DNA from 2 places in the Alkalimarinus alittae genome. Region 2 is predicted to be linked to the other one. Evidence: predicted binding sites of a transcription regulator. Region 2 holds the regulator's gene; the other holds the start of a gene.
What was found. The regulator sigma-54, encoded in region 2, starts transcription at its own class of promoters, with help from an activator protein. The targets are predictions, from matches to a motif close to GTTGGCACGNNNNTNGNNT.
Positions count from the first base shown of each region.

Region 1: a site for sigma-54 is predicted at 3,767-3,785, ahead of glnA (glutamate--ammonia ligase). Genes of this name have one in related genera too.

Region 1 covers NZ_CP100390.1:3,828,291-3,833,905, reverse strand. The annotation lists gene glnG (nitrogen regulation protein NR(I)) at 1-69, opposite strand, end outside; gene glnL (nitrogen regulation protein NR(II)) at 66-1,154, opposite strand; gene NKI27_RS17235 (DUF4124 domain-containing protein) at 1,411-1,959, opposite strand; gene glnA (glutamate--ammonia ligase) at 2,214-3,620, opposite strand; gene typA (translational GTPase TypA) at 4,048-5,615, shown strand, end outside.
Region 2 covers NZ_CP100390.1:3,129,731-3,135,345, forward strand. The annotation lists gene lptB (LPS export ABC transporter ATP-binding protein) at 1-599, shown strand, start outside; gene NKI27_RS14220 (RNA polymerase factor sigma-54) at 787-2,313, shown strand; gene hpf (ribosome hibernation promoting factor) at 2,574-2,882, shown strand; gene ptsN (PTS IIA-like nitrogen regulatory protein PtsN) at 2,916-3,380, shown strand; gene rapZ (RNase adapter RapZ) at 3,483-4,361, shown strand; gene NKI27_RS14240 (HPr family phosphocarrier protein) at 4,381-4,650, shown strand; gene mgtE (magnesium transporter) at 4,865-5,615, shown strand, end outside.

The DNA of each region.
Region 1 (5,615 bases), 700 kb from region 2:
AGCCTTTTCTAGCACCCAGCGAATTGATCGATCATCATCAATAATCCATACATTTGGTGTACCGCTCATCGCTTAAGCTCCAACTTGTTTTCTAAAGGGATAAAAATGATAAAATTTGTTTTTCCAGGTTCACTTTCGCATTCAACCAAACCGTGATGTTGGCCGATAATACCTTGGGTAATCGAAAGCCCTAATCCGGTGCCTTCTGCACGCCCGCTCACCATGGGGTAGAATATGTTCTGAACTAAGCTTTCGGGGACTCCAGGACCATCATCAATAATGTCGACACGCAGCACTAACCTATGTCGCGTATGACCAATGGTGAACTGTCGTAATGGGCGTGTTTTAAAAACAATGTTCCCTAGGCTCTGTCTACCTGTTTGCTGTGTTAACGCTTGCATAGCGTTTCGAGCAATGTTCAAAAATGCCTGAATGAGCTGTTCTTTATCCCCTTGAAACTCTGGGATGCTAGGGTCGTAGTCGCGAATAAGTCGCACCTGACCTTTCGCTTCGACATTAATCAGGTTATAAACTCGCTCCAATACTTCATGAATATTAGTGGGTTCAAGCTTAGATACTTTATTGGGGCCGAGCATGCGGTCAACTAGGTTTCTGAGACGGTCAGACTCTTCGATAATGATTTGAGTGTATTCATGAAGGGATGGATCTTTCAATTCCCGCTCTAATAGCTGGGCCGACCCTCTAATGCCCCCTAGAGGGTTTTTAATCTCGTGAGCCATACCTCTTATAAGAATTCGTGTCGCTTCTTGATTAGAAAGCAATTCTTCTTCGCGACTAATTCGAATAAGGCGGTCTCTGGGTTGAATCTCAATTAACACAACGGGCGGAAATACACCGTTTACAGGCGAGGCTGAGTAATCAACGGTTATTTTATTGCCGTTATGTAGTAAAAACTCAGTTTCACGCTTTGTGTAAGAGTGCCCTGCGGCTAACGAATGCTTTAGTGTTTCACTGCTGTCTGGGGTTTCAGTGAATAAATCTCGAACATAAGAACCGCTGGTTCGTTTGCCACTGACTTCTAGTAGCACTTCTGCAGACGGGTTGATATAAACCGCTTTCAGTTGCTGGTCTAAAAGAATGACTGCTGTTGAAAGGTTTTCAAGCAGGCTTTTGTGAAAATTGCTCGTTAGCATCGTATAGAATCCTGTATTTACATTGCTAAAGCAAAAACCAAACCATCTCTACAGTGAAATAGAGAAACCTTCGATGAGATAAGGTTTTCATGCTAAAAATACCATGTATAAGCTCCAAAAAGGAGCTGGATAGATGAATAGGCACGATAAACAGGGCGTTATTGATGGAAGATGCGGTATTTGAACGGTTATTTGGAGTGCGGAGTAGTATTGGAAAATAAACTACGCACCAATAAGGTGCGCAGTTTGTTGGGGGTTAGTTAGACTTAGGTGCTTTTCTTGGTACCTGTGGGCGGTGAAGCGTGAACGAGGTAATATCGCTGCTGATAATTGTCTCGCCGGTACTGTCAATGATGTTCACTTGTAGCTGGTGGGTTCCCCGGTCGACATTCGATAAACTAAAACTGCCACTTTGGTTGCTGTTGTAGGGCGTACCATCCATGACTAGTTGAATCGAGTGATTGGCTTGAAGTGCCGGCATTGTTTCTGATGAAATGGAAACTTGACCGTTGCCAGAGTTAAAGGCGCTATCATTAGCAGGTTGCGTGATCGTAATGCTTTGGTAAGCCGTACTGCTGCTAGTGCGTGTATCTATTGCAGAATTTTGTGTTGAAAATACATCGGCCCCTTTAGGTAAGGTAATACTTTGCGGGTTTTTAACTTTAATTTTCTCAGCACCCTCACGCGGTTGGTCGCTATATTCAATAACGCCCGCTTCATTAACTGACTTATACACTTCAGCGTGCAGGGTTGGATGAGCAGCAACCAAGGCAGTGATAAATATACTCGTTTTAATAAAATTCATTATTATTCAGCCGATAATGTTGGAATGGGTAATGTCTTATTTATCTTGGGATGCTAATTATCTTAGCAGTAGACCGTTTAAAAGGCGAAAAAAAGCCCCAACAAGGCGGGGCTTTTTTGAGTCGGTTACTTCTGGGTAACCGACTGATTTACGTCTTCAAAGCACGTAAATCATTCTCTTTTGATCGAGCAGTTCAGGCTTTATAACGCATGATTCATAAAGCCTATCGCGCTATAAGGCAACGGTCATCGTTCTTACAAAGAGTAGTACATGTCAAACTCAATAGGGTGAGTTGTCATGTTTAGGCGCTCAACTTCTTCACGCTTCAGGTCAAGGTAACCCTGGATCATGTCTTCAGAGAATACGCCACCTTTGGTTAAGAACTCATGATCTGCTTCTAAGCAATCGAGTGCTTCTTCAAGTGTCGCAGCAACGGTAGGAATCTCTGCGGCTTCTTCTGCAGGAAGATCATATAAATCTTTATCCATTGCATCGCCGGGGTGGATCTTGTTCTGGATGCCGTCAAGGCCAGCCATTAGCATGGCTGCGAATGCCAAGTACGGGTTACCTGTTGGATCAGGGAAACGAACTTCGATACGACGTGCTTTTGCACTATTAACAAAAGGAATGCGGATAGAGGCAGAACGGTTGCGCGCAGAGTAAGCCAGCATAACGGGTGCTTCGTATCCAGGTACTAAACGCTTATAAGAGTTGGTAGACGCGTTGGTGAATGCGTTGATTGTCTTGGCGTGCTTGATAATACCGCCAATGTAGAACAATGCTAAGTCAGATAGACCTGCATAGCTGTCGCCAGCCATTAAGTTAACGCCATCTTTAGAGATAGACTGGTGGACGTGCATGCCAGAACCATTATCGCCAACAACAGGCTTAGGCATAAATGTCGCGGTTTTACCGTATGCGTGTGCAACGTTGTGTACACAGTATTTAAGAATCTGAACTTCATCAGCTTTCTTAACCAATGTGTTAGGTCCAACACCGATTTCACATTGTCCAGCAGTACCTACTTCGTGGTGGTGTACTTCAATCACTAAGCCCATTGCGTCCATCGCAGAACACATAGCCGCACGAAGGTCGTGCAATGAATCTACTGGAGGAACAGGGAAGTAACCGCCTTTAACACCGGGACGGTGACCTGTGTTGCCACCTTCGATATCTTCATGAGAAACCCATGCGGCTTCTTCAGAGTTAATGGAGTACATCGCTCCATTCATGTCTGTTTTCCATTTAACATCGTCAAATACGAAAAACTCTGGCTCAGGGCCGAATAGTGCTGAATCGCCGATGCCAGTAGATTTTAAATATTCTTCTGCGCGACGACCAACAGAGCGAGGATCACGCTCGTAGCCTTGCATAGTGGTAGGCTCAACAATGTCGCAACGCAAGTTAAGCGTAGTATCTTCGGTAAACGGATCGATAACGGCTGTTTCGTCGTCTGGCATCAAAATCATGTCTGACTCGTTAATGCCTTTCCAGCCAGCAATAGATGAACCGTCAAACATTTTTCCGTCTTCAAAGAATTCTTCGCTAATTTCGCGAATAGGAAGCGATAAATGCTGTTCTTTTCCTCGAGTATCAGTGAAACGAAGGTCGACCCATTTTACGTCGTGTTCTTTAATGAGGTTCAGAGTGTTCTCTGACATTCTATGTACTCCATCTGATTGATGATTGTTTGCCGTCGCCCCATAAGATGCAGGCAGTGTCACTTACGACTACAAGTTTGAAGAAAGTATCGAGAGAATAGCACGACTATTCTCAAGTTTCCCCCAAAATTCTGTTGCTTAATTATAAGCAACTTACTTGCCAATGCGTTGTAGATGTAATTGTGCGCCTTACAGAGGATTAATCTGTATTTTGGCAGGAAGGGTAAATGATGGCTGCACTGAATTTGTGCTTTTCTGGTTGTTGGTGCACCGAAATGGTGCTAAATGCGGTTTATTGATAGTGTTTCTATGTTGACAGGAATATTATCCACTCTCTTATTGGAGCATCGACAGCTTTTTCTTTATCCTTTTTCTTCAATGCTGTATGATTTGCGTCCATTTTTTTATTGTCAGATTGGTAAAGCCTGTGATTCAGAACCTACGTAACATCGCAATCATCGCTCACGTTGACCATGGTAAAACAACGTTAGTTGATAAACTTTTGAGCCAGTCCGGCACCCTTGAGCGCAAAGACGAAGGTTCAGAGCGCATCATGGACTCTAATGATCAGGAAAGAGAACGCGGAATTACCATCCTGGCAAAAAACACAGCAATCAGCTGGAATGATTACCGTATAAACATTGTTGATACCCCTGGACACGCCGATTTTGGTGGTGAAGTAGAGCGTGTATTGTCGATGGTTGACTCTGTACTACTATTGGTTGACGCGGTTGATGGTCCAATGCCTCAAACACGCTTTGTTACAGCAAAAGCGTTTGAGAAAGGTTTACGCCCAATTGTTGTTATTAACAAAATAGATCGCCCAGGTGCACGTCCTGATTGGGTTATGGATCAAGTTTTTGAATTGTTTGATAATCTCGGCGCAACTGACGAGCAGTTAGATTTCCCAATTATTTATGCGTCTGCTTTAAACGGTATTGCGGGTCTTGACCCTGAAGAGATGGCTGAAGATATGACGCCTCTTTACCAAATGATCACCGAGCAAGTGCCGGCCCCTGATGTTGATCCTGAGGGGACCTTTCAGATGCAGGTTTCTGCTTTGGCGTATGATAGCTATGTGGGTGTTATCGGAGTTGGCCGTATCACTAGGGGTACGCTTGCGCCAAACCAGCAGGTAATTGTTAAAAGTGCAAATGGTGACGAGCGTAAAGGTAAGGTTCTTAACGTTAAAGGTTACTTGGGTCTTGAGCAGGTGGAGACTCAGTTAGCGGGTGCAGGCGATATCGTTTGTATCAACGGTATTGATGGCCTAAGTATTTCAGACACGCTTTGTGATCCTGAGTGCGTTGAAGCATTGCCAGCCCTAAGTGTTGATGAGCCTACAGTAAGCATGACGTTTATTGTTAACGATTCACCGTTTGCGGGTAAAGAAGGTAAGTTTGTTACGACTCGTAATATTAAAGACCGTCTAGACCAAGAGCTTATTCATAACGTTGCATTGCGTGTGGCGCAGGGTGACACGCCTGATAAGTTTATCGTATCAGGTCGTGGCGAATTACACCTTTCTGTATTGATCGAAACCATGCGTCGTGAAGGCTTTGAGATGGGTGTTTCACGTCCAGAGGTTGTGCAAAAGCAGGTGGGCGATGAGATTCATGAGCCGTTTGAGCAGGTTGTAATTGATGTAGAAGAAGAGCATCAAGGCTCAATCATGGAAGAGTTAGGTTTGCGTAAAGGCGAGCTAACCAATATGGAACCGGATGGTAAAGGTCGTGTTCGCTTGGAGTTTATTATTCCTTCAAGAGGTTTAATTGGCTTCCGTGGTACATTCTTGACCCTTACTTCGGGCTCAGGGATTATGACCAGTATTTTTGATCACTACGGTCCTGTTAAGCAGGGTGAGTCGTTTAGTCGCCAGAACGGTGTTCTAATCAGCATGGTTAAAGGTAAAACAGCCGCTTACGCATTGTTCAATATTCAGGCGCGAGGACGTTTGTTCCTGGGTCATGCGATTGATGTGTACGAAGGTCAAAT
Region 2 (5,615 bases):
CGACTTGCTTTTATATGATTGTCGGTTTAGTTGAAGCAGACAAAGGTAAAATATCAATAGATGGAGAGGACCTGACCAACCTTCCCATGCATGGCAGAGCCCGAAAAGGCATCGGCTACCTACCTCAAGAAGCATCCGTCTTTAGAAAGCTAAGTGTAAAAGATAACCTAATGGCGATACTTGAGACGCGAAAAGATCTGTCAAAAGCAGAGCGCATAGAAAAAATGGAAACACTTCTGCAAGAGTTTCATATTACCCACATCAAAGATAGCTTAGGCATGAGTTTGTCAGGGGGTGAGCGACGTAGGGTAGAAATCGCACGAGCACTCGCTACGGAGCCTCACTTTATACTGCTCGATGAACCATTTGCAGGTGTTGATCCAATTTCAGTCAGCGATATTAAGCAAATTGTCACACACCTGAAAGAAAAAGGCATCGGCGTCTTAATAACCGACCATAACGTCAGGGAAACCCTTGATATTTGTGAGAAAGCGTATATCGTGAGCGATGGACATATTATTGCTTCAGGAACAGCTGAAGACGTTTTATCAAACCAGCAGGTTAAAGATGTATACCTAGGGGATGAATTTAAATTGTGACCCTTTATCTCGGCAATCACTACTAATTTTTAGATCTCCTTACTAGAATGTTATTAATAGTAAATAATAAAACAACGCACTCAGAAGTGGTTTACACTAAAACGTATACAGTCTATTTGAGTGACGTAATAATAGGGAGACCTTGTTCATTGATGTTTTTGTATAAGGCGGAAAATAATACATGGTCATGAAAGCATCACTTCAGCTAAAGCTTGGCCAACAGCTGACGATGACCCCTCAACTGCAACAGGCAATACGCCTACTGCAGCTTTCTACTCTAGACCTTCAACAGGAGATTCAAGAAGCCCTTGAGTCAAACCCTATGTTGGAAGTTTCTGATGACGATAGAAACAGCTCAGAAAGCACCGACTCTAACGCCGAATCAGATTCAAATACACAGAGTACTTCAGAAGATTTGACCGCCACTGCAACAGAGACGCCTGCTGAGCAAGGTTCCGAAGATATTATGAACTCGGAGGACTGGTCAGATAGCATACCTAATGACTTGCCCGTCGATACAGCTTGGGACGATATATACCCTAACAACGCGCCTTCGGGTCCTGCGCCAGAAGAAGATAGTGACTTTGAGTCTCGAAACAGCGTAGGCGAATCATTGCAAGACCATCTGCTATGGCAACTTAACCTAACGCCAATGTCTGATGTCGACAAGTTAATAGGCATGTCAATCATTGACTCTATTAACACTGACGGCTACCTCTCCAGTACGCTAGAAGAAATATTATCGGGCTTTACCGAATCGTATCAAGATGAAATAGACGCGCACGAAGTAGAGCTGGATGAAATACAAGCTGTTCTCAAGCGCATACAGCATTTTGACCCGCCCGGGGTTGCCAGTAGAGATCTTCAAGAATGCTTGCTGATACAACTCAATCAACTGCCCAGCGAAACGCCTTGGCTTCCTCAGGCAAAGCTAGTTATTAACCACTACCTTAACTTACTAGGTAATCGAGACTACGCTCAACTCATAAGACGTAGCCGTATTAAAGAATCCGACTTAAAGCTGGTCATAAAACTTATTCAGTCACTCAACCCTCGTCCCGGTGAAGAGATCAGTGGCGACACCCCTGAATATGTTATACCTGATGTGGTCGTTAAAAAAGTCAATGACCGGTGGAAGGTTGAGCTTAACCCTGAGATAGCGCCAAAGATACGCGTCAACTCAGGTTATGCATCTCTCGTTAAGCGTGCAGATAGCAGTGCTGACAACACCTATTTAAAAGATCAGTTGCAAGAAGCCAAGTGGTTTATCAAAAGCTTACAAAGTCGTAATGAGACTCTTCTGAAGGTTTCGAGTAAGATCGTTGAACACCAGCAAGGCTTTTTAGATCACGGTGAAGAAGCGATGAAACCGTTGATTTTGCATGACATTGCTGAAGCGGTTGAAATGCATGAATCGACTATTTCGAGAGTAACAACACAAAAATACATGCATACACCTAGAGGCATATTTGAGCTTAAATACTTCTTTTCTAGTCATGTAAGCACCGCTTCGGGTGGAGAATGCTCATCAACCGCAATTAGAGCGATCATTAAAAAGCTAGTCGCAGCCGAGTCAGCGAAAAAGCCATTAAGTGATAGCAAAATTGCGACTATTCTTGACGAACAAGGCATAAAAGTAGCTAGGCGAACCATTGCAAAATACCGTGAGGCAATGTCAATTCCGCCATCGAATGAACGTAAACGACTCATATAGCAGTCATTAGTGATAAACATTTAAAATTAAACGGTTACGGATCAATAAATTGCCCTATTGATATGCTAAGATCAATTAAACATAACGTTAATTCCTACTGAACGTTTGGCGACTCAATTAAAGCAGTATAAAGAAAGAAAAGTGTTACGAAAAAGTAAAGTGTGAAACGAAAGTAATGAAGTTCTGTTTCTTGTTAACGATTATCGAGTGTTTTGATATAACGTTACAAGGAATATAAATAACGACATCAGGAGCGAAACATGCAATTGAATATTACAGGACACCACGTTGATCTAACTGACTCTTTAAAAGAATACGTCAGCGCCAAACTCGAAAAGCTCGAGCGACACTTCGACCATATTAGCAACGTCCAAGTTACCTTATCTGTTCAAAAACTTCGTCAAATTGCTGAAGCAACGCTTCACCTTAGCGGTGCAGACATTCATGCAACAGCGGAACAAGAAGACATGTACGCAGCCATTGACCAGTTAGTCGACAAGTTAGACCGTCAGATTCTTAAACACAAAGAGAAAAACGTTGACAGACTACATGGTGCGTCAGCTCGTTAGTCCCTTGCCAATAGAAAAGAATAAACATTAATAATGACTGATACGCCAGTTTCAATTCAATCTATCCTGTCTCCCGAGTTGGCTATTTGCGGCCTTCCCGGGAGCAGCAAAAAAAAGGTTCTGGAAGAAATTGCACACAGAATTGCGCAACAACATCCAGACATTAATGAAAACACAATATTTAATAGCCTCATCGGTAGAGAGCGATTAGGCAGCACAGGCATTGGTCAAGGAATTGCCATTCCCCACTGTCGACTAGAAAATTGTCACAAAGTAATAGGGGCTTTACTGACACTGAATGAAAAAGTGCCCTTTGACGCCATTGACAATGAGCCTGTAGACCTACTATTTGTATTAATTGTGCCACAAGAAGCAACCAGTGAGCACTTAGAACTACTTAGCCAACTTGCTGAAAAGTTTAACAACGCAGCCCTATGTCGTGAATTAAGGAGCTGTAAAGATAACGAATCACTCTATAATGCAATTATTCACTCATAACGAAATTATTCAATCACAATAGCGTTTAATGGCCGCCTTCGATGAGTCGTATTCTCAATTGATATCAGCGAAGCGCCCTCCCACACTCATTTAGGTAGCATAATGAAACTTGTTATTGTTAGCGGACGATCAGGGTCAGGGAAAAGCACAGCACTTCATGTTTTAGAAGATCTCGGCTATTACTGCATCGATAACCTGCCGATCGGTCTTTTATTACCTCTAGCAGATGAAGCGCTTGTGAGCGAAGAGTCACGTTTAGAGCGGATTGCTGTTAGCATCGATGCTCGCAACCTTGCCACGGGTATCGACCAGTTTACTGAGACCGCAAAACAGTTCAAAAACCGTCATTTTGACATGGATATTATTTATCTTGACGCAATTAACCAAACGCTTTTAAAACGGTTTGATGCGACACGACGTAAGCACCCTCTCAGCAATGACACCGTATCTCTTAAAGAAGCCATTGAAGCAGAAAAAGAGCTACTGACCCCCATATCATCTGCTGCAGACCTAATTGTTGATACAAGTGATATGACTATGTATCAACTCCGAGACCTTATCAAAGAAAGAGTGGTTGGAAGAACCGGACAAGACATTGCGCTGCAGTTTCAGTCTTTTGGCTTCAAACATGGTGTGCCCATTGATGCAGACTTTGTATTTGATGTGAGGTGTTTGCCTAACCCATACTGGGATCAGTCCCTCAGGGCGTTTACAGGCAGAGATAAGCCGATACATACCTTTCTCGAGCAACACCCAGAAGCTGGCGAAATGCTAGGCGATATAACCTCTTTCTTAAAAAAATGGCTTCCTCAATTCGCAAACTCTAATAGAAGTTATTTAACAATCGCTATCGGTTGTACAGGCGGACAACACCGTTCTGTTTATATTTGTGAAAAGCTAGGAGAAACATTTAAAGAGCTGCAATCCAATGTTCAGGTGCGTCACAAAGAATTACCCTCCCCCCCTGAAGACCGTCATTAACAAACGCTTAGAAACGATTATGATTAAAGAAACCGTCCCAATTATCAACAAACTTGGTTTGCACGCAAGAGCTGCAGCCAAACTTGTTAGTACTGCAACACGCTTTGAAAGCAGTATAAAAGTTGCTCGAAACGAAAAAGAAGTGGACGGTAAAAGTATAATGTCAGTCATGATGCTTGCAGCCAGTTGCGGCACAGATATTGAACTTATTATTGAAGGGTCAGATGAAAACGAAGCACTTGATGCACTAAAAGTACTGATTGCTGACCGTTTTGGAGAAGGGGAATAACCCCTTCTTTTCAACACATAACCCCGCCCTCAACACCAACCTAATGCATAAAGTCTTATTTTAAGCATTTGTTTTTTATCTCTCTTTGAGCATTCTTCTTTTTACAATTTAGCGCTTACGTTATACTTACCGTTATTACATGCGTTTTCACCACGCCTGATCCGTAACATCTAGCCAAATAGAAATTGCCATCACTCTAAATCCAGGTTTACGAATGGATAAAACACTAGAACAAACAAAGCGCCACAAAAAAATACGCAGTTTAAATGATGCGCTAGACAGTGGCGCACTTGACCAAGCCGCTCGTATTTTGAACCGTGGTCTTAGTCCGAGTGATATCGCACACCTTTTAGAGTCCGCGCCACCAAAAGAGCGTTCTGTTCTCTGGGAGCTGATTGATAAAGATTTAGAGGGTGAAATTTTACAGTACCTGACCGATGAGGTACGTAACGACTTCTTGAGCAAGTTAAATCCTCAAGAACTGATCACTATTACCGAAGATTTTGAGACAGATGATCTCGCCGACGTACTTCAGCAACTTCCTGAAAAAATTATTCAGGAAGTGTTGGATTCGATGGATTCACAAGACCGGCACCGCTTAGAAGAAGTACTTTCCTATGCGGAAGATACTGCCGGCGGCCTGATGAACACTGATACCATCACGATCAGGCCAGATATAACAATTGACGTAGTACTTCGCTACCTAAGGCGTCACCGCTCATTACCTGAAATGACCGATAAGTTAATTGTGGTTAACCGAAAAGATGAATTTATCGGCACTCTACCTATCACAACAATGTTGGTTTCAAGCCCGTCCTCGACAGTGCGAGAAGTCATGAATACAGATGCGGTGACTATTTCTGTCTATACCTCTGAGACTGAAGTAGCCAACTTATTCGAACGAAGAGACTTAGTTTCAGCCCCCGTATTAAGTTCAGAAGGTCGGCTACTCGGCCGTATCACCA